DNA from 4 places in the Methylomonas sp. MgM2 genome. Region 3 is predicted to be linked to each of the others. Evidence: riboswitches for the same ligand, from Rfam matches in the RefSeq annotation. Region 3 holds a riboswitch; each other region holds the start of a gene.
The links. A riboswitch is a leader RNA that binds a small molecule or an ion and turns the genes downstream of it on or off. The one in region 3 is predicted to bind cyclic di-GMP.

Region 1 (5,728 bases), on a different contig from region 3:
TATGAAAAACAACAGCTTAGCTATGCGGCTTCCGTGATAGACGGACTGTGCAACGGCTTGATTAGCAAGCTCATTGCCCGTGGCGACATCGGCGGTAAAAACGCTGAAACATTGTTGATAAACAATCTTCCGATCGATGCCATAGGCCGGGTAGTGCTGGTCGGTTTCGGTGAGCGCGGCAAACTGACCCGCAAACAATTTCGCAAGGCCGTCGTTGCGGCCACCAAACAATTGAAAGACTGCAAAGTCAAATCAGCGAGTTGTGCGCTGCTGGATGTTGAAGTAGAAAAGGCCGACGTTCAATGGATAAGCCGACAGATCGTCGAAGTAGTCAATGACGGCTTGTATCAGTACACGACGACTAAACGCTGCGACGAAAAAGTTCAGTTGCAAACATTGACGATCGTTGCGAACGAAGCGAATTTTAAACTGGCGGAAGCCGGACTGCAGCAAGGTATCGCCATTGCGCAAGGCATCGCGTTGACCAAGCAATTGGCCGATTTGCCGGGCAATATCTGCACGCCGACCTATTTGGCGGAACAAGCGCTGGTTTTGACCGGACAGCACGAAAAGCTTAGTTGCGAAATCCTGGAAGAGCACGATATGGAAGTCCTGGGCATGGGGGCTTTACTATCGGTGTCGCGCGGCAGCCGGCAGCCGGCAAAATTGATTTGTCTGCAATATCGAGGGGCCGACGAGCAGGTCAAGCCTATCGTGCTGGTCGGTAAGGGACTGACCTTCGATGCCGGCGGTATTTCGTTGAAGCCGGGTCAGGGCATGGACGAAATGAAATACGACATGTGCGGCGGAGCAAGCGTGTTAGGGATCATGCGCGCGGCCAGTATGATGAATCTGAAGCTGAACATCGTCGGATTGATTCCGTCCTCGGAAAATCTACCGGACGGCAATGCCAATAAGCCGGGCGATATTTTGACCAGTATGGCCGGAAAAACCATAGAAGTGTTGAATACTGACGCCGAAGGCCGTTTGATTTTGTGCGACACCCTAACCTACGCAAAAAAATACGATCCGGAGGTCGTGATCGACATGGCGACGTTAACCGGCGCATGCATCGTTGCGTTAGGCCGCGTGCCCAGCGGTTTATTCGGCAATGACGACAAGCTTTGCGACGACTTGCGGGAAGCCGCGGAAACCGCTTGCGATTTGATTTGGCGCATGCCGATTTGGGAAGACTATCAGGAGCAACTCAAATCGAACTTTGCCGATTTGGCAAACATCGGCGGCCCGGACGGCGGCAGCATCACCGCTGCGGTGTTCCTGTCCAAGTTCGCCGAAGATTACCGTTGGGCTCATATCGACATCGCCGGTACGGCATGGCGGACGGGAGCCAACAAAGGGGCGACCGGCCGGCCGGTTGCTTTGTTGAGTCAGTATTTGATCAATCGTGCAGCGTCCTGAGATATTCTTCTACGTCCTGGCCTCAACCTCACAGCACGAGCGCCGGGATTTCGCCTGCAAACTGATCGAGAAAATCTACCGTAGCGGCGAATTCTGTTACGTACTTACGGATGACTCCGAGCAAGCGGCTGAAATCGACAAGTTGTTATGGACCTTCCGGGCCGGCAGTTTCGTACCGCATCAGCTTTATCAAGGCGGTTTGCCAGACTATAAAAATACCATCCTGATCGGCGGAGATGATATTCCTGTCGAATGGCAAAACGTCATTGTCAACCTGTCCAGCCATTTCCCGCCCGTAAAGCCTCCGACCAAGCGCATCCTGGAAATCTTAGACAACAGCGAGGAATGCAAGCGGGCCGGCCGCCAACGTTACCGGCATTATCAGGAGGCCGGGCTGGAAATTACGACGCATAGAAATGAAAGAGGCGTTTGGATTGAATCCCGAGCGAATCGGGATTGAGCGGGCAGCGTCAAATCGGCCATTATGTGGAGTTTCCTTTTATACACAGTGCCTGGTTTCGAATAGTTCACATCAGGAATCAAACGGATTCAGCAAGGCAGCCAGATAAAAAGCCGGTCATAATTTTTGCAAACTTCAGGAGTGGATTTTCTGTTATTCAATTCAGAAAACAACCCTCAGCACAACAGATAGCTTTTTTCGCCTTAAATTAGTTCCCTACAGAAAATGATCATGCGGAATTTATCCATCATGTTAATAAATAGTGATTATTTGAAAGGTCTGATGAGATCGACAGGAATAAGCGCTGATATCGCGTCCTTTTTGTGTATTTGAAAGTTTGTTTCAAATCATGGAAATTATGCAGAGAGTGCGAGCGAGATAGGGTCTTTAAAGCTAGCTTTCTCATGGTTACGCCAAGTCCGCCACACATAAAAGGAAACTTCACGTAATGGCCGTTATGCAAAGCTTTGCATAACGACCAGGAAGAGGCAGTCGCCATTTTTCAATAAATGGCTGGTTAATAAGTTAAATCGGACATTGACCTTGGCATAAATCCTTAAGGATGGTCATATCATTGAGTTTAAAGATCATCTAATCACCGAGCGTTTCATAGTATTCAAAAGTTGACTGAAATACTCAGTTGAAAAGTTTTGAAAATAACGATATATGCATTATCGATTTTATTTTATTTTCGCTAAACCTATTGCAAAGTAGGGGCAGAAAGTCGCGGATCCTAAAGGAAAGCCGGACTGCCGAAAGTGACGTCGTCATAGTCACGGAAGGTAGTCCGGCTTTTTTTTTTGCAAAAAAATAGATTTATGTCCAATTGACAGATATTGCATTAAATATTTTCAACAAATACCTAAGTTTTAGGTTAACGGGAGAAATATCATGAAAACGTTAAAACAATTCCGTCCTATGTTATTGGCTACGGCGATAACCATGGGATTATGCGCATTTGGCGCGAGCGTAATGGCTGCGCCGGGGGGAACACCAGGCAAACCAGCTAATCCCGGCGGGGATGGTGACAGCGAACCTCCTGATCTCGGGGATTTATTTGTTCTTTATCGCGACGCCGATGGTGTTCCCATACTCACAACCGATTCTTGTCAACGGCCTTTAGCTGCAGACGGTACTGTCATTCCAGTCGATCCTGCTACCTGCGCAGTCCTCCCTGAGTATGCGACACTCACGCAAGAGGTCGACTTCGGGCGTACCAGCGTGGTGCGTTCACCAGAAACGGTGCTTCAACAGCAGTTGCAGGACGTCATCGTCAATCTGTCCACCGCCGGCTGTGTCACGCTGGATCCTGCCGGACGACTGGTCACCAGCACCAATACAGATGGCGTGATAACGTCGGGCGCCATTGACTCGCCGCTACAGAACCTGGCGATCTACAGACAACTCATGCTAACGGGCGACCTCGGTATTAGCCTGACCGACCCTAATAATGTACTCGGCAATGTGCTCGACACTGCGGCCAGAGGCGTTGGCGCAGCCGCAGACAAATCAGGCAAGGTCAGCGTGGACATGGTGGTCTACCTCAACCAGATTGTCGGCCTGACAGACGAGAGCGTAACGACTTACCTGCCCAAGAAATGTATTAACGTAAAAGAAGAAGTAAAGGGTGTGGTGCAGATGGTTAGGAAGTGTTTTCTTGACTACGGAAATTACAACTATAACCGCACTGCAAATTTTATCTCGCTGCCTAATCCTCCTTACATCCCAGATGGCAATCCTCAACCTGGCTGGTTCGAGTATTTGAAAGTGCTTGATTCGACACCCACTTTCGGGATTGTAGAAGGCCCGATCCTTGATGCAATTCCTGAACTTATGGGAAACCCAAATTTGACGGCATTCAACATTGTCGGCTTCGCGCAGGCCGCCGACGACACACGTGCGGTCATCGACTTCATGCATACTTGGCCGTTGCCAAGCGACTATGCGACCCCGTTGACTTGTGACGCCTCTAGCGGTGCAACCTATGACGTGTCAATCAGCGAGCAATCCGGCTTGCAAGTGCCTGTACAAATGGTAGACGGTACCGAAGGCAGGGAATTCACTGTAACTGTCGCTAACGCGGGGCCAAATTCTGCAACGGGTACCGTCACGGTGACCGCCGTCGCAGCGAACGGCGCTACCATCGCAGGCTCTCCATGGACCTTTAATTTCAACAATCTTGCAGCAGGTGCGAGTCAATCATTTATCCAGCTTTTCTCCATTAACGTGGGCGCGCGTACCACTATTACTTGGACGGCGACTGTAAATGCTTCAAATGACGTGAATACTGGTAACAACTCGGTGACTGAAACAACTAACGTCAAGGTGACAGGTCGCGGTGGACAAGGTGGACGTTCGTAAAATCAGCCAACGCGTCTAAAAACTAGTGGACGCAAAAGGAGGATGCTGATCGGCTACTGATGTGAAGTTGGGGAGGTTTTTCAGCCTTCCCCAACCGATGTAAGTTGACTTAGTGTCAATAAAGGGGCGGCACAATAGTTCAGAATTCCTAATATCCCCTTATCGTGCCGTATCAAAATTTATTTTGCGGTATGTGCAGGGACTGGCATCACAGACCGCTAACAAACGACTGGAGAGATGGGGGAATCAGACCCACACCCCCACCATCTGTCGCCCCCTGATAACTATTCTTTCGCATGGGTCTCAAAGGAGTGTGAACAATGAAATCCTATAATTTAAGAACGATGGTCTTGGCATTGACCGCCTCAGCGATGGCGGCAACCGTTGCTCCGGCCTTCGCGTTCGAATGGCAAGTAGTGGTCAACAATGGCGACTTAATGCCGACATCTGAATGCGATCCGACGGCTCAGAGTCCATCTGAAAAATGTCGCAACTTTAACAGCTACAACCAGCCGTCGGTAAATGCCAACGGCTTGGTCGTGATCCGGGCACGCAGCAAGGGTGGACAAGGACAAGGGCAACCCGTCCATGGAGTCTATACTCGCGACATGGCCACAGCGGGCACAATGGTCAAAATCCTCGACCGCAATACGTTGGTGCCACAACCCAATAATCGTGACTCCGTGTTTATCGAGCCGCCATCTTTCCCCCGCGTCGACATCTGGTCGGACACCATCGCTACACGGGGCAACCACCAGCCAGTATGGCAAGTATTGGAAAACGACGAAATCGTTGAACAACTGGGAACCACCGGGATCTATGCCAACCCTTACGGGAATCTGATTACCGGCGCCAGCAAGCTTGGCTCCGTGCCGGAATTCTTGTTCTTTGAAGTGCCCGAAGCCCCCGGCACGCCATTCGACGTTTTTCCGGGTTCGCCTGCAGTGGCCGATGGCAATACCATCGCCTTCAAAGGCAATTATACGGTCAATTTGGTCGGTAAAACTGGTGTGTATTATCGCAAGCTGGAGGACCAAAACATTAATAATGGACCAGGCGGAGGCACCCACCCCGTGGTACTAATCGCAAACAATACCGACACCCTTATTCCCGGAACGGCGACGGTATTCGGTTCCACTGCCCCGCCAAGTGCGGCCGATGGACAAGTGGTTTTCGCTGGCTTTGACAACGAAGAACATCCAACTAAAGGTGGCATCTATTTAGCAAAACTGACCGGATCGGAACCAGCGCTCACGACGCTTGTCAGCATCGGCTCGCGGGTACCCGGCGAAAACAAGAATACTAAGTTTAGTAACCTGGGCGAAGGGGTTTCTTTTGACGGGCGTTTCGTGGCCTTTTGGGGCGCATGGGGGGCGGCAATAAAAACACTGGTTTTACAGTGTCCAACCGAGGGAAATGCAGACCGGATTGCGTTTTGTAATCAACTCTGCACGGAAGACTCCAATAATTGCGTCCGAACAGTTCCGT
Region 2 (5,728 bases), on a different contig from region 3:
GATGTGATACATACACGACGTTTCAACATCAATCCGACTGTGGTATTGACGGATCGCGACAGCACCTCACTCAGAATCCAGGGCAAAATTTCCCGCTGGCGGCAACCGGAATATCAAGGTTTACCAGCCACAGGTACTCTAGTAGGCTACTTCCACACACCGGAACATACCTTCATCGGGCCGGCGGACGTCCCCACCAGTCACTCCGATAGCGATGCCGTTTGGGCCTCCTTGGATCATGTCATTGACTCGGTCTGGTCGGTAAGTGTCAAAGCCCGTTATGCGGCCGGCGAATTCGATCAAAAATCGATGACTGTGTTTGGAAGCGACGGTTCGGTAGGTGATACGCCGTTGGTTGAATCTAATTGGACGTTAGTCAATGGCGAGTTGTTTCAGAGCCAACGTGAATACAGTGCCTTGGCCTACGCCACTGCAGCTTTCAGTTGGGGCTCTAGCGAAAACACCTTTTTGTTGGGAGGCGATTACAGTTATCTAAAAGATGTGGGTTTTCTGAATGCCGATTTTATTGACTCAAGCAGCGTTGATTTGTCCAGGCCGGAGTTTTCATATGCATATAATGACCCGACCATAGCCTATAATAACTCGGTTGTCAGCAACACCACCTATGGTGGGTATTTACAACTGCAAAGTACACTGTTCAGACGTTTCCATTCATTGTTGAGCCTTAGACTAGGGGGTGTGGAAATCGATTTTCAAGACAAGGTCAGCATGGCGGAGGTCAACACTCAAATATTAAAGCCCTTACCGCGAATAGGCGGCGTCGTTGACCTTACGGATGATATATCTTTATTTGCCGGATACGGAGAAGGCATGCGTGGTCAACCCTATGTGAATTTTTCCGGCGCACCGTATCCGGAATTGTCCAAGCAGATCGAGGCAGGCATCAAATTCGACTTTTCCGGCCGGTTTAGCGGTCAGATGGCTGTATATCAAATAGAGCGCGATCACGTTGCGGTTAGCGACCCTACCAATCCGTTTCGCTCGATCGCTGCAGGCCGTCAGCGTTCCCAAGGCATTGAAACCGACCTGGTATGGCAACCCAACGATTCGGTCGGTGTGTTGGCTAACTATGCGTACACCCAGGCCGAATTTTCCGACGCGTTGGCCGGAGTTCCATCTGGTAACCGGTTACCCTTAGTGCCGGAATATACGGGCCGATTTTGGGCAAACTATCGTTTCCGGCAAGACGGTATAAAAGGTCTGAGCATTGGCTTGGGGGTTTACTTGAGCGCCGGTGCCTACTTGTCGAACAACAATCAGTTTAAAACCAGCGGTTATCACCGCTTCGATGCCGCGATTGCCTATGAAACCACACGATTCAAGTTGGCGACTTCGGTTAAAAATCTTACCAATCAAGACTACTTTCAGCCTTTCAATTATTTTGCTGGTCGAGTAGCGCCCGCCGATGGCATATCAGTTTATTTTTCTGCTGTAGTGAAATTTTAGGAAAGGAAACTTTGGGCTTCATGCCAGCGTAGTCAAAGCCGAAATGCGGGTTAGTTTTTCAAAAGCGGGTGCAATAATCCGGTTCCCTTGACTTGGTTAAACCTAAAAAGAGCAGTTTAATTAGGTTGAAATCTGCTAACCATATGATTTTAAAGTACTGAATTCAACTGCGGAGCGGTTGAAAGCGTCACCATTTTGATGAGTGTAAAAAAACCGTTGTTCTCAATGAATACAGCGATTTACATCATTCAAATAGCTTCAACTGCCGAATTTAGGTTAAACGGTCAATATCATTTATTCGTCGTGTTTACCTCGATTTATCCTGTTGACTGGTTTCCTAATCTGGAAACCGAGTACGTACTTTTTTTGCCGATAGCGCATTCATTCTCTAAGCAACAATGCGCCGTCATGGCTTCCTGCTGAGAAGTACAAAACTAAATTAAAAATCACAAATTTTTATGTCATTAAAATTCAATGACATATCCTTTTTTGCAAAGCAAACGCCATGTTTTTCAGATTTTTTTTCCGACGGCGGTAGTCATTTTTTTCGTTCGTACGGCTTAGTAGTAGAAGAGCGATCGTTTCGGTAAATAACTAAACATCAGAGATAACCGGAATTCTCTTCGCATAGTGCCGCCGATAACTAATATCTCTGGTAGTCGGTTAACGAAAAGGATATTCAATGCACGTTTCTCACGGATTAGAGCGAAGTCGTAGAAACATGGCAACCATGCCACATTCGTCGAGAGGCGGAGCCGGAAAGCCACGGGTCTTGGATGACGAGACAGCCGGGTTACCTTCAAAGTGCGGATAACTGGGACAAGCACAGTTTGGTTAGTTCAAAAAGTCGTTTAATGGCTGTTTGCAAGCTTAAATGATTTTGCCCCTTGTCTTTGAAGCTAATTGTCAACTTATGTCTAACGTAGCAACAATAAAAGGAAAAGTATGAAAACAACGAAGAAAACGAATAATTTCGCGCTGAACTCATCCGTCATAGCCGCAGCTATTACTATGGTGTTCGCTTCATCGGCAGCAAACGCGATTCCTGTCAGCGCCAGTACCGGAGGTACGTTTACTTTTAGTATGGATCGGGATGCCAATGCGATTCTCGCAGGCGGAACGGTTCAAGATCCGGGCTATTATTTGGCGCAGTATTTCGACGCCGCGGAATCCGATTATACGACCCTAGCAGCTGCCGACTTCCAGTTGCCAGCCGGTTCTCCGGAAGTATCTTCAGTGAATTTGGTTCACGATATAACGCCGGTGAGCGCGACGAATCCGACCGGTCAGGCCAATGGCCGTTTCGTAAAATCCACTACTCCTGATTTCTCTATTGAGTCTGATACCTTAGTCGGCACGGGTACCATGGGGATGACCGGGGTTGAATCGTTTCTAGGTAATTTCGCCGGTTATTTGCTAACGGGCGATTGGTCCCTACGCTACAGCGTTGCGGGTCGGCAGTTTGCGTGGGAAAACTACGAAGTAGCCGGCACGCCGACTGGGTGGTATTTACAAAACAACATCAGTTTTTCGGCTGTCGGTTATGACTTAGGCAACTTGAACATGCTAGTGCTAGACGCAAACAATTGGCAACTGACCGGTGACTTGTTAATGAGCCCGGAAAACGCCGGTTTTCTGTTAGGTCCAGCTTTGGCTGACATGGGCAATTTTTGTTTAGGCGTTGGGTCGTATTCCGGATGTACCGCTCCTTTAACCCCGGCTGCGGTTCCAATTCCTGCGGCGGGATGGTTGTTTGGCGGCGGGCTAGCTAGTTTGCTGATGCGTATGCGCCGTAAATCCGCGCTGGCGGTTTAATGTCTAAATCTGTAATTGGATTTTTGTTTGATGATTTCGGAGGGGTTTTACAAACTCCTCCGAAACTTTACATCGATCGAATTATTAAACGTCTTCCGGTTAATACTTATGAAAAACTGTTTCTATTATTTCGGCCAAGCGCGCCACGGCACGTTCATTTTTTTTAGGCTATTCGGTGTTATTTTACTTATTCTTAGTGCATCAGAAATCAAAGCGGCAACCGTCGCTGGCGGTGATTTCGTCATGAATATCGATCGCGATGCTTTGATTGCCAATATTCATGTAGACAATTATCCGGATGAGCCGACCCCGGATTTTTCTATATGCTGCAGACCTTCTCTGTATGTCGAAGAATTTTGGGATGCGAGCGCGTTATCGAAAAACTTTGCTGAATTGCGGGATGAGAACACGCCCGATTTATATGACAATATTCCCGATGAAATACCGGCAACCAATCTGCAATTTGCGGTCAACGGTGCAACAATAGCGCCTAATCCGATAGGTCGCCAAAACCGTAGCACCACCCTCACATTCGACCCTTCTGATTTGACCGGTTCGGTAGCTGGCCGTGTGGGCTTAGCCGGCGTCATTCGCTTTCGTATCGATGTAGATCCTCCGACCAATCGAGTTTTAGCAGGCGATTATACCCTCGAATACCATCCTGAAATGGAGGACCAAGCACTCGGGCGTTCGGGTTGGCTATTAATGAATCAGATAGGATTTCCGATAGTCGGTTTTACACTGTTCGATGTGAACACCGAATTGACGGCCGATAATTTTGCCCTAACAGGGGTTCTTGGTTTGGGCGAAGGATTTGATCATTTACAGGGAGTGCGTGACGCTAGAGTGGGGACATTTAGTTTCGAAACGGCGGTGGTACCGATCCCGGCCGCTGTTTGGTTGTTTGTGTCTGGATTGACAAGTCTCGGATTAGCTGCACACCGGTCAAAAGAGACTAGGAGATGACGTTTGCCATGACTAAGTACTCAATTTCGGTGATGGTGGTACTGTTAGTGGCCGCCGACGTTCACGGCGATAGCACGGCACCTCTGCCGGATAAATTAACATTCGGTTCATATACCAGCGTACAAGTCAATGTCGATACATTTGGCCGGAATATAGTTGGAGACGCCGCGAACGAACCGGATATCGCCGTTAATCCGGTGGATCCGCAGAATATGGTAATTACTTGGAAACACTTTCCGCAGGTATCGTCTTATGTCCGTTTTGGTGGCTACGCTTATACGCAAAACGGAGGAAAGAGCTGGACGTTTCCCGATGTATTAACGCCGGGAGAAGCGCGTAGTAATCTATCGGTAGATGTCGATTCCGAAGGCAATTTTTATATTCAAGGCTTACATTTTGATGAGGCGAACTTGCATGTTGAAGATATTCAGGTTCTGAAATCGATAGATGGTGGACGCAGCTGGCTAGAACCGGTTTTTGCTTATGGTTTGGCTGCCGATAAGGGACGCATCGCTGTTGATAGAACGGGCGGGATAGGCGATGGATTTGTTTACGTCAATTGGCGTGATGGATCTACTCCAACCTTTTTTACCCGTTCCATTGATGGCGGGCAAAGCTTCCAAGAGCCGGTAACTATTCCGAATCCTCCTGGTTTCGGTACTGTCGCCGTAGGCGTTGACGGGGCGGTTTATGTCGTGGGCAGAAGCGAAATTTCAGAATTTGACGAGGACGATTTTTCACGGCTGTATTTTAGGCCGTATTTATTCGCAAAATCGACGAATGCCAATGATGCTTCGGTTAAGCCGAGTTTTGAGACGCAAGCACTGAATTTGGGTGGCGACGCGGTAATGTTTACATATCAGAACAATCCGAACCAGTACGGACCCATTGGCGATGTACAAATCGACATTGATCATTCCGATGGGCCGTTGCACGGAAATGTGTATATCTTGGCTTCCGTTGATCCCTCAGGTGTTGATAATCAGGATGTCTATTTTATTCGCAGTAGCGATGGTGGCGGGAGTTGGTCCGAACCCGTGAGGATCAACGACGATCCGCCTAATAAGGACTCGTACCAATGGTTCGCGGTGCAAGGAGTGGCCGATAACTCACGTATTGATGCCGTATGGTACGACACCAGAAATAGCGGCAAAGCCAAAATATCGCAGCTATTTTATGCTTATTCTTGGGATGGCGGGATAACCTGGAGTAAAAATCAGCCAGTGACTCAGTCTTTCGATACTCATATCGCTTACCCATTGGGCGCACAAAAGCTCGGCGACTATACCGGCCTAGTATCGGATTCATATGGTGCCCATGTCGCTTATACCGCTACGTTTAACGGCGAACAGGATGTGTTTTATTTGAATGTCTTCCCTGACTGTAATAACAATTCAATTTCCGATGTCCTAGATATTCAGCAGAGGCAAAGTGGCGATACCAATAGCAACCACATTCCCGACGCTTGCGAAAAACTATC
Region 3 (5,728 bases):
CCGTTGGGCAACTCCGCGTTGAGTATCGACTCAGCCGATTTTTCAGCGTTTAGCGACTGAACGGGTACAAAAGCCGGCAATGCTAATGAACTGTTCCGACCAGCATGGCCAGTTTCACGGTAATGCCCCATCCACTTGCGCAGCAGATTGGCATTGATACCGTATTCCAGCGCGACCTTGGCTACCGATATACCCGGTTGCAAGCAAACTTCTACCAACTCCCGCTTGGCTTCCGGATCATAAAGGCAACGGCCGTCTCGCCCGTGCCCCACGATTAATGGCCGCGATAATCGCGTATTGAGTTCCTTCATAGGTGTCCACCTTGTGATAAGTGGACACTATCTTCACTCCTTTCGGTCTGCTTATACAGACGCGGTCAAAAGATCGCTTACTTAAGTGTCAACTAGGGGTCGACTGCTGACGACCTTGAAATTCCGCATACACCAAAACGTACACTACTCGAAGCAAAAAACGCCACAATCTGACTCATTGAAACACGTCAAGACTCCTGCTAACCTATTGATTACAGGATGTTTCAGCGTGTTTAATTGAGTTCTAATATTCTCAGATAGGCATTCGGGAGGCAGGGGCCGGAGGTTCGAATCCTCTCACTCCGACCAAATCAAGATTTTGCGTAACGAACCGCGTCGATCCCAGCGATGTACGCAAAAAAAGCCCAACAAATCGAAAACGAAAACCCAAAATGCATTGAAGCCGGCTTGGCAGTTTTGGCGAAGTGGTGTTGGAGTTAATCGAAAAGCACAGCAAAACAAATCGGATAGCCGCCGCAAGCCAACTTGGCATGCGACCGGAAACAATCTGTCAACTTGGCTGAGAAACCGGCCTATCAAAGAAATCAAAGCACCGGAGCCATTAGACCTGCCGCGACGCATCAACACACGCACGGTTGAAACGTCACACCGCGCCATGAAAACGAGCGAATCGGACGGCGGCCGATTGGACTTTTAGCCCCGCTCCCTCCTGAAAAATGCTTAAAGCATTTGCCGATTTCTCGAAATATTTTCACAAATATATTATCTACCAATCAAAAAAATATTATTTCCGAAATCAGCCAAAAAATCCGGCTATCCACAGCGTATTCGGAATGTAGCTGATTGATATAAATAAACATATTGATCGCATCAATTTTCCACGAGCGACGACCCATTACAAGTCTACGCGAAAATTTAGCTACAACCACAATTCTGTAGCTTGACTGTTGTTTCCGAAATATATTACTGTTCACATCGATTCGTTGTGTATATAAATACATAACGGATCATCCATTCACCCGGGTTTTAGCAAAGCGCTTCCTGTTTTTTACATTAAGCCAATCGTTAGCTTGAGGAGATTAACCAACATACCGTCGGCTTGTTAACGCGGAAAGATTAGTTTCGTGCCCGTGAACCAGAGCAAGCAAAAGAAGGTATGCGGTGAGAAGGATGGGAAACTCAAATCGCCACACCAGCCGCAAGGCTGGGCCGGAAAGTCACGGGACTCTTAATTTAGAGTTAGCCGGATTGCCTCTCGGGAGCACGGGAGGGTCTTGATGCCAAGACCATCGGCTCCAATCCGCTGCTGCTTTTCAAGTTAAACCGCTGGAACGATGTTTTTCTGTAGACCGCCTTTCTCGATACCCCACTAATGAAAGACGGAACCAGGCAAATAGCGCCGCCAGGTTAACAAAACAGGCGGCACAGGCAAGTGCTGCCGCATTACGCCGGTGTATGCAAGGACGCATTGGTGCTGATAAATCCAGGCAGGACGCGTCAGCCCAAAACCCCATAAATCCAAGCAGGTGAGGTATGGAATGAAACAGGAGACATCGAATAAACGATAAAGCCGCGTGGAGAGACCAGCCAATTTTTGAACCTTATTACGAGATTAAATATGAACACACCGCATATCAAACAATCTGCATTGGCCGCCGCCATCGGCGCGGCGCTGATGGGACAGTCGGAAATAGCTGCCGCGGTTACACTCAGCGCGGAAGCCGTATCGGACACCTTTCTAACCAGTTACAGTCTGCAAGCGAACTCGAACATGTCCAGTTACGGCGCGATGATGATATCCGCGCCTGTAGCCGACCCCTTGCAAGGGATCAGCGAAGTACGGACCATGGAAAATCTGGTCGCGTACAACACGGCGGCCATCAAATCCGGTTTCGATACCGAATTCGGCGCGGGCAACTGGCATGTCACCGATGTAAAGCTCAAGTGGTACACCAATTTCGACATTGAAGGCGTACCAGCCAATAACAACCAATTCAACGTTCCTCATTCAGGCTACTTCGGTATCTCTTATTTTAGCGACGATAGTTGGTTCAATCCGGCAAGCGCCGGAGCCACCGGTTTGACCAACTCTGACCTGACCTGGAATTCGGTTTACGGCGCCGGCGGCGCCTACGAAAATCTGTTTGCCGGCCAACAGTCCGCCGGAACCTTCTTCTATCCGACCGGCACCGTCAACGGTACCACCGATTGTTACTCCGTGCCCGATTCCTGTGCGCCCCGCTTCTGGGAGCTGAGCACGACTTCCGGCGTGATCGGCGACATTCTGGCCGGCGACTACTTGTCCTTCCACGGTTACGCGGCCGACGACCAAGTCGTCTATCTGGTCAACCAGCTCACCAAGCCCGGCGCCCATCCGCAAATCTTCATCAGTGCCGAAGCCGGGCCGGCACCGGTGCCGCTACCCAGTGCCGCCTGGCTGTTCCTAGGCGCCTTGATGTCTGTTTTGGGTATCTCAAAACAACGCGGATTGCCCGACGGTCCGTCGGTTTAAGACTCCTTCATGCAAAACAGAGCTACCGTCATGTACCCCGTTCCGGATGCTCAAAACATAACGGCCTCTTGCCATCGGCAGCCTGTATGCTGTGCTTGCGCCGCTGCCCTATTGCGGCGCTTTTTTCCAGGGGTATGCGGCCGAAGGCTTAAATCATTTGTTATGCAGGGGCATCGATGAATATCGACAACACTGAAGTCAGCGAGCGGCAAATCGCCGAATTGGTGCGCCGCTTCTATGAAAAGGCGGCGGCCGATGAAAGCTTAAAGGCCATTTTTGACGGGGCCATCCATGATTGGGACGAACATCATCGCATCGTTGAAAACTTCTGGTCGCGGACACTGCTAAACACCGACCGCTATCATGGCAGGCCTTATCCCGTCCATACCCGGTTGCCGTTGAAAATCGAACATTTCGATATTTGGCTCGCGCATTTTCGGCAAACGGCCAGGGACGTGCTGCCGGCGAAAGCGGCGGATCGCGCCATCGCCCGCGCCGAACATATGGCGGAAAGTTTTAAGGTCGGCATGTTCTTCGAATACCAGCCGGCAAAGACGACGTCTTGCGTCAATCCAGGCGATTAAGGACCTCGGTTTAGCGATGAGCCAGAACCCGCAATTTCCGGTTTGGAACCGATTGTTCGGCGAAAGCGTGCAGGCGATTCGGCAACAGCATTATAGCCGGGCGGCGGCGCTATTGCGTCCGGTCGTAGGAACCGGCTCGCGTAAAGTCAGGCTATGGCCTCAATACCGGCAAGCGTTGGCGAGTTACGCCTTCGCCCTGTACCGGAACGGCGATATCGGCGAGGCGCTGGCCTCTCAGATCCGGTTGCTGCTGTTGCAACCCAACGACCCGGAAGCGCGCGGCCACTTTTTGCTATTACTGAAAGCCTGCGACGCGCATTTGCCGGATTCCGCCGAATTTCGCCGGGTATTGCATGCCGTGCTGGCACCGGGCGATATCGGCGAATATGCGCTGGTAATCGCCCGCTCGCTATTGAAGGATGCGGTGTTTAGCCAGGCTTTCGAACTTTTAGTATCGGGCAGCGATGCCCAAATCACCGGCGCCTTGCGTCTGGGCAGACTGCGGGCGCTGATGCAAACGCCGTTGTTTTTGCTGCTGTTGCGCGGCAGCTTGATTCCGTTACCGGCATTCGAAATCGCGTTACGCAAGTTGCGCAGGGCGCTGCTGCTGACTTATGCCGGGACGGCTAATAGAGCCGCGCAGGGCAAGACCGAATTGGCGTTCATCGGTGCGCTGGCCGAATATTGCCTGTTGACCGAGTACGCCATCGCCGAGGACGAACAGGAAACGGCTATCGTCGGCTCGCTGCGGCGGCAATTGGAAGACGGCGCGAATCTGCCGTCAGAAGCGTCGTGGCAAGCGGCGCTAGCCTATCACTCGCTGTATCGCTCCGGTCTGGATTTAGCCGATTGCCGATCGCTGTTCCGGCCCGCTTCCGCCGTTTGGAAAACTTATTTACAACCCTTGATACGGGAATGGCAAGCCTGTCTGGCGGAGCGGATTCTGGCGGCGGAAATCGACAGCCTCACCCGCATCGGCAGCGAAGTCTCCGAACAAGTCCGCCGCCAATACGAAGAAAACCCTTTCCCGCGCTGGCAGCACGACCCCGTCGCCTATCAACGCATGACCGCCGCGCAATGGCTGAAAAGTTTCGCCCCCGGCATATGCCCGCCGCCGGGGTTCGGCGGCCCGGTAGCCGTGCTGACCGCCGGTTGCGGCACCGGCCTGGAGCCTATTTCCCTGGTCAGACAAATTCACACCGGCCGCTATCTGGCGCTGGACTTGAGCCGGGCCAGCCTGGCCTACGCCCAGCGCATGGCCCAACAACTCGGCCTGGCCGGCGCCATCGACTTCAAACAGGCCGACATCACCCAATTGGCCGGCCTGCCCGAACGTTTCGATTTAATCACTGCCAGCGGCGTGCTGCACCATCTGGAAGACCCGCTGCAAGGCTGGCGGATTTTGACCGGCTTGCTTAAGCCCGGCGGCGTCATGTTGGTGAGCCTGTACAGCGAAGCGGCCCGGCAAAGCGTGGCCCGTGCCAGACAACTGATCGCCGAGCGAGGCTGGCAAGCCACGCCGCAACGAATGCGGCAACTGCGGCAAGCCATTCTGGCCGGCGAACATGAACAGCTAAAGCCCCTGCTGCAATGGCGCGACTTCTACAACCTCAGCATGTTTCGCGACCTGGTATTCCACGCCAACGAACACCGCTACACACTGCCGCAAATCGAACGACAACTGACCGAACTCGGACTGCGCTTCGTGGGCATGCGCGGCCTGCCAGCATCGGTGCTGACCCGTTACCAGGCCGGATTTCCGCAAGACCCGAGCGGCACCAAGCTAAGCAATTGGGCGCGTTTCGAGGAGCAGCATCCGAACGCATTCGTATCGATGTACGGCATGGTGCTGCAAAAGCCCGGGCCGGACGGTTGAGGGTGACAAAACCTCATCCGGCCCGCAATTTCAACATAAATGAAAGAGGTAAATGTTATGCAAACCAGCAAATCCGGCCTGCGCACCGCCGCTGTCGCGTCGGTATTTTTATCGGCCTTGTCGGCGACCGCCGAGGCCGACGTTGCCCTGGGCGGTTTCCTAACCGCCGGCAGTCCGGCCAGCTTCAGCATCGCCGACCTGCAAAGTTTCGGCGCCACCGCCACGGTGACGGCCGGCGGCAATACTTATACCGGCGTGCCGCTGTACAGTTACTTGAGCGGCTATGTGGACAAAGACGCGAACGCCAAAAACGACGTCCTGCGCGATTACGTCGTGGCTAGCGGCAAAAGCGGCACTATCGTTTATGCCTTGGGCAATCTGCTCGGCAGCGGCTTCGGCACCCAGAACGACATCATCGCCTTTAGCGACAGCAACGGCCTATTGGCCGCGCCCAGCCTGATCGCGGCGGACGGAGCCAACGTTT
Region 4 (5,728 bases), on a different contig from region 3:
CTCAATGAATAGCGGGTGCGTGCCAAGCGGTTTTCATGGTTTTAAGGTGTTGCCGTGGGTTTATACGGTCTCGTCATTGATTTACAGTCCTGCTGCATTGTCTGTGTCGAAAATTTTTACATTATCATGTAAATCCCTCAGTGCTCTTTTCAAATTGTTTAATTACTGCATTGAAATATAAGATATATTCTAATTAGGTATGTTTTGTGTATTGGTGCGGTTAAGACTGTGAATCGGTTATATATGTCCCAGGCAAAAGGGATGTTCAGTTTTAAGCTGCAAGATTTTGGTTTACATGTGAGTGAGCAGGGCGAATAGATTTGTAGCCGACTGAAGAAGAAGAAAATTAGCTATCGGAGAATTTGAAATGAACGCTAGAAAAATACCAATCATTTTGGCATTGAGTGCTGTGATGGTCTCGCCTGCATTTGCTTTAAACCCTTTACAACTTGGACCGGGGGATGCCGCCGGGTGGAGTTATATAGGTGGCGGTGATGATACTTGGTACACCAATCAGGCAAGCTTCACGTTGAACGCATATGCAAATGCTACCAAAGCTGACGGAGGAAATGGCAATTACGCATGGGCTGTTTCTCCTGACAGCAAGCAATATGCATATCTGGTTGCCTCGGCAGTGCCCGACTATGGCGATATTGGAGACCTCTTTAACTTGAGCATTTCCAATGACTCGATTGCTCTAACTTTGCTTACCTCGGGATATGGCACTCCCCCTGTTGAAGATGATAACGACTTAGCGCCTCATGGTATCTTCGACACTTATTTCGAAATATATGAATTTCAATTTGATGGCGCTATTGTCGACATAACAGATACTCAACCAGGGAGCACTGGTACAGGGAAGGGATACATCGAATCGTTCGTGATGTCGTGGACAGAAACAGCTGCAGCCACCTCAGAAGGTGGTCTGGATGGAGTTCACTTTGACTTATTTACTGTCTCAGGTGGCGATGGAGCCAGATATCAGCCTCCCGTAGATCAAAACAAAAAATTAGTTTACGCTAACGCGCCTTATTCTCATGATGCGCAAAGTCTTCCATCAGGAACGCCACCACCACCTCCTCCAAGTGGTGTGCCTGAGCCGAATATCCTGGCCTTAATGGGCTTAGGTGCGATGGGTTTTGGATTGAACAGTAGGAGAAAAAAACAGATTTAAAACTCAGTTCTCCAACAAAAAAGCCGGCGCAAGCCGGCTTTTTTAATTAGACAATGAGTGTGGTTATTTGCCTCTTCCGCCGCTCGTACTAATGCCTTTAGTGACGGTAATGTGTGATTCGCCATTGTTTCCGGCCGCATCTTCCGCGATCGCGGAGATGATGTGGTTGCCGCTGCTCGCTTTGCGGGTGTTCCAGGTACAGCTCAATGAGTTCGTATCGGTCGTTGAGCATAGCAATCCGTTGTCAACAAACAAAGCTAGCTTTTTTACGCCTATATTGTCACTACCTGTGATTTCAACTTTTACAGTACCGCTTACGTTACTGCCGTTTTCCGGGTTGAAAATGCTGACCGTAGGTGGTGTAGTGTCCTGGACGACGGGTTGATTAACGACATTGACGGTTAAACCTTTTGAGGTCGCTTGGTTTCCCGCTGCATCTTGAGCGACAGCTGTGAATACCGCGCTACCATCGGCAACCGTTGTCGAATCCCAACTAAATTGGTAAGGCGCGGTTGAGTCCCTGCCTATGAACTGTCCGTTTGCGTACAGATCGACGCCTGTTACCCCCGAATTATCCGAGGCGTCAACCTCGATCAACACATTGCCACTGACGGTTGCATTATTTTGCGGCGCAAAAATACTGACAGCGGGTGCTTGTGTATCAACAAAAGTGGTTTGCTTCGCTAATTGCACAGCCGCCGCCGCATCGACTCGGCCCCAGCCAAAGTATTTATGCCAGTCCGTGCCTGAAATTGGATCGTGAGCCGATTTTTCCAGTACGGTTTCCACTTCATCCGGTGTCAAATAGAGGTTTGCGGACATGATCAAGGCTACAACGCCGGCCGTTGCGGGACTCGCAAAGGATGTGCCCGAGGTGTTTGCGTATCCGCTATTGGTGTAGGTCGTATAAATGCCGGTTCCCGGCGCAGACACGTCGACGTTGTTTCCATAGTTCGAGAAGCTGGATTTATTGTCGTTACTGTCCGTCGCGGCCACGGTAATCATATAGGGGTTGTCGCTATAGCCGCCATCCGCGTTGGAATTGCCTGCAGCGACTACGGTCACGCCCCCTTTGTTGCGGAAATACTGAGCGGCATCGTTCAGGAGATAAGCGCCAATAGATACATCGTAACTCATGTTGACAACATCGGCCCCATGATCCGCGGCCCACAAGATCCCGTTGGCCAGTGAACTCCATTGCGCGACGCCATCCGTCGTGTTTGAAACGCGCACCGGCATAATCTTTGCGCCCCAGGCCACGGACGAAACGCCGGTGGCATTATTGCTGGTTGCGGCAACAACACCGGCAACACTGGTACCGTGCCACATGATGGGCGAGGTATCGTTATTGTTGCTGACCACATTCCAGCCGGGAACCAGATTGCCAACTAAATCAGGATGATTGGCTTCAACCCCGGTATCCAAAATCGCGACGATAACACCTTCACCAGTGGCGGCATCCCAAGCATTGGGGGTTTGCATTTTGGGCAGATGCCACTGCCTGGAATAGCTCGGATCGTTTGGGGTTGCTGAGCTGAGTTCAACCAGCATGTCTTTTTCCGCGTATTCGATATTCGGGTTATTTAACAATGCCTTGATGACTGCGTCTTCCGCTTGAGGCGGTACTTCAACCACATGCGCGTTGATTTGATTGAATCGCGCTTTTGAGCGTCCGCCGCCTGCTTTCAATATCCGCTCGAACTTGTCTTCGTCAAGACCGGCGCGCGGCTTAACGATGATTTGACCTTCCACCCATTTTTTTTCAGGAAAATCTGACTGGCTTTGTGCGCCGGCTTGAGTAAAAGGGATCATCGCAGAACACACGAGTATCGCTGATACCGGCGTGCTGATTGATTGTTTGAAACGAGTTGTGATGTTTTGACTTCTTCGGCTATTAGAGTGCATGAGTTTACTCCTAATAAAAACGTCCGAAGGAGTTCCTCGAAGTTGAATATAAACCGGCATGATCTTTGACTTTCTGCCAATTTAGCAATCCCACTGTCATAGGAAGTACTCCGTTAGACTGGAAACTTTGCGTCGCCACCTTTCGATGGTTTTGCCCTTTTAATATTTTCGATTGACTGAAGCGTCAAAAAGTCTTTTGGATGTTTTTTCCGCCTCGGTTGAAGGAAAGTTTATGAATTCCGGAAAAAATTGATGTGACAGGCTTTGCGAAAAATAATTTAGGAAAGTCATTTTGTTATTGTTGGTGTGTCTTTTGGTGATTTGTTGCTCAATTTGGAATAACGATGTGGAAATGCGAGGGCCGGCAGGTGTTTTGACAACGGCGAGGGATTGCTAATAGCGTTGTGACTATATTGTAGTTGAAAGTGACCGGTTGTGGGTGCTGCGGAGTATTAGGGTTTTATTAAAAACGCTAACGAATTTTTCGATGAATCCGATGTTTGGCCGCTTCGGCGCTGGTACTGGCTTTCGGGAAAAACGGGCTAATTCAATGACCTGATATTGCCAAATATCGCGAAATTGTATCGCGGATGCGTTGCCTTTCCGCTTCATCATCAATGGTCGAGTTATCTCGGTCCGTAATGTAAAACATGTCTTCCGCTCGGCTGCCGATTGTGGTGATTTTAGCGTCATGCAATTGGATATCGAGTTCGTTGAATGCGCGGCCAATCGTTGAAAGAAGGCCCGCGTAGTCGGTCGTGATCAATTCGATGATTGAATGTTTGCTGCTAGGGTCGTTTAAAAATGTGATGCTGGTTTCGATTGGAAAGTGCTGTGCTTGACGGGACTGTTTGTGGATATTTATCGAAGCTTTTACTTCTTTACCGATCAGTCCTCTGCGTAAGGTATCGCAGATATGTACTTCCCGGTATAAGTCTTTAATGGCTTCTCCGGATTGTTCCAGAATCTGGAAGCTATTTAACACATATTGATCTTCCGTGGTGATGATGCGGGCGTCTAGGATCGTAAGCCCCAAACAATCCAGAGTACCCGTGCAAATGGAGAAGATATGCTCTTCGTTGCGAGTGTAGACAAACACTTCGGCGCTTCCCCGTTGTGTCTGTGGGCGTAGCAAAACCAGTGGCAGTTCTTCTTCGGAGCAGGCGGCGATGGCGATGGTGTGCCAAGCAATTTCGTCAATCGAATAGCGCAAAAAATAGTTATCGCTTAAATGCTGCCAGGACTGTCTGATAGTCGCTTGCGATACGCCGAGCTTAATAAGTTCTTTGCGCGCGTCTTTACGGTTTTCGCTGATGCGCTCTGATCGTGCTTCCGGATTATGTAAGCCGCGGTGCAGCGCTCTATGAGTGGCAATGTACAGCTCTTTTAGCAATGCGTCTTTCCAGCCGTTCCAAAGGCTGGGATTTGTGGCGCGGATGTCGGCGACGGTCAGTAGGTACAAGTAATTCAAATATTCGATGCTGCCGACTTGTAAGGCAAAATGGTGAATGACTTCCGGATCGCTAATATCCTTGCGTTGCGCCGTCATCGACATCAGCAAATGATTGCGGACCAACCACGCGACTAGCTTAGTGTCGTGCTTAGGTAGGTTGTGTTGCCGACAGAACTCGCGAGCGATCGTTTCGCCAAGTTCTGAATGGTCTCCGCCCCGGCCTTTTGCTATATCGTGGAACAGCGCTGCTATGTAAAGTACGTCCGGTTTCGGGGTTAGTAGAAAGATATTGTTACAGAACGGCAATTCCTTGCTGTGTTTGTCCAAGGCGAATCGGCGCAAATTCCTGATGACGAACAGTGTGTGTTCGTCTACGGTGTAGATATGGAACAGATCGTATTGCATTCGGGCAACGATGTTGGCGAAGTCGGGCAAATAGGCCGGTAATACGCCGTAGCGGTTCATGCGCTTTAACTGGTGCGTGACGCCTCGCGGTTGGCGTAAAATTTCCATAAAAATGCGGTTCGCGTTTTTATCGTGGCGAAACTCTTCGTCGATCAACGGCAGACTTTTTCGAATCAGGCGTATGGTGCTGGCGCGAATACCTTTCAACGATGGAGACTGTTGAAGAAGTAAAAATATTTCCAGTAGCGCTAACGGCCGGTTTTGAAATACATTATCGGCGCTCACTTCAAGATAACCGGCGATCGATGAAAAATTGGCGGTTATCGGGATTGGCGTGAGATTTTCTTTATTATTGATCAGGCGTTCATTCAATAATTGCAACAACATTTCATTGAGTTGTTCGATATTGACGACAGTCTTAAAAAAGAATTGCATGAAACGTTCGACATCGGGCTGCCCTTCGGTATCAATGAAATTAAACAAGCGAGCTAAGTCGCGCTGATAATCGAATAAAAGCCGATCTTCGCAGCGATTGGTTAAGGTATGAAGTGCGAAACGCAATCGCCATAAAATGTCTCTGGCAGAAACCAAGTTGTCATATTCCGTTTTAGGTAAGAAACCATACTTGATTAACTCCCGCAGGGACCCCGCGTTATAATGATGTTTGAAAACCCAGCCAACGACTTGAATGTCTCTCAAGCCGCCCGGGCCTTCTTTGATGTTGGGTTCTAGGTTATATGCGGTGTCGTGAAATTTGCTGTAGCGCTGTTCCTGTTCATCCAATTTTGCCA

Region 1: it holds a riboswitch for cyclic di-GMP, as region 3 does, so the genes downstream of both, ACW73I_RS14825 (hypothetical protein) here and ACW73I_RS03150 (hypothetical protein) in region 3, are expected to answer to the same signal.
Region 2: it holds a riboswitch for cyclic di-GMP, as region 3 does, so the genes downstream of both, ACW73I_RS12900 (VPLPA-CTERM sorting domain-containing protein) here and ACW73I_RS03150 (hypothetical protein) in region 3, are expected to answer to the same signal.
Region 4: it holds a riboswitch for cyclic di-GMP, as region 3 does, so the genes downstream of both, ACW73I_RS15955 (S8 family serine peptidase) here and ACW73I_RS03150 (hypothetical protein) in region 3, are expected to answer to the same signal.

What each region holds. Positions count from the first base shown of each region.
Region 1 is NZ_JBSYXO010000019.1:88,811-94,538, forward strand. Features, by position in the region: gene ACW73I_RS14815 (leucyl aminopeptidase) at 1-1,419, shown strand, start outside; gene ACW73I_RS14820 (DNA polymerase III subunit chi) at 1,406-1,879, shown strand; cyclic di-GMP riboswitch class I at 2,563-2,636, shown strand; gene ACW73I_RS14825 (hypothetical protein) at 2,771-4,240, shown strand; gene ACW73I_RS14830 (hypothetical protein) at 4,561-5,728, shown strand, end outside.
Region 2 is NZ_JBSYXO010000015.1:87,631-93,358, reverse strand. Features, by position in the region: gene ACW73I_RS12905 (TonB-dependent siderophore receptor) at 1-1,467, shown strand, start outside; cyclic di-GMP riboswitch class I at 2,190-2,268, shown strand; gene ACW73I_RS12900 (VPLPA-CTERM sorting domain-containing protein) at 2,413-3,282, shown strand; gene ACW73I_RS12895 (VPLPA-CTERM sorting domain-containing protein) at 3,391-4,248, shown strand; gene ACW73I_RS12890 (hypothetical protein) at 4,461-5,728, shown strand, end outside.
Region 3 is NZ_JBSYXO010000002.1:321,214-326,941, reverse strand. Features, by position in the region: gene tnpA (IS66-like element accessory protein TnpA) at 1-311, opposite strand, end outside; cyclic di-GMP riboswitch class I at 1,449-1,528, shown strand; gene ACW73I_RS03150 (hypothetical protein) at 1,891-2,784, shown strand; gene ACW73I_RS03145 (group III truncated hemoglobin) at 2,961-3,368, shown strand; gene ACW73I_RS03140 (methyltransferase) at 3,385-5,244, shown strand; gene ACW73I_RS03135 (hypothetical protein) at 5,302-5,728, shown strand, end outside.
Region 4 is NZ_JBSYXO010000022.1:58,869-64,596, forward strand. Features, by position in the region: gene ACW73I_RS15950 (choice-of-anchor N protein) at 368-1,174, shown strand; gene ACW73I_RS15955 (S8 family serine peptidase) at 1,238-3,079, opposite strand; cyclic di-GMP riboswitch class I at 3,160-3,245, opposite strand; gene glnD ([protein-PII] uridylyltransferase) at 3,627-5,728, opposite strand, start outside.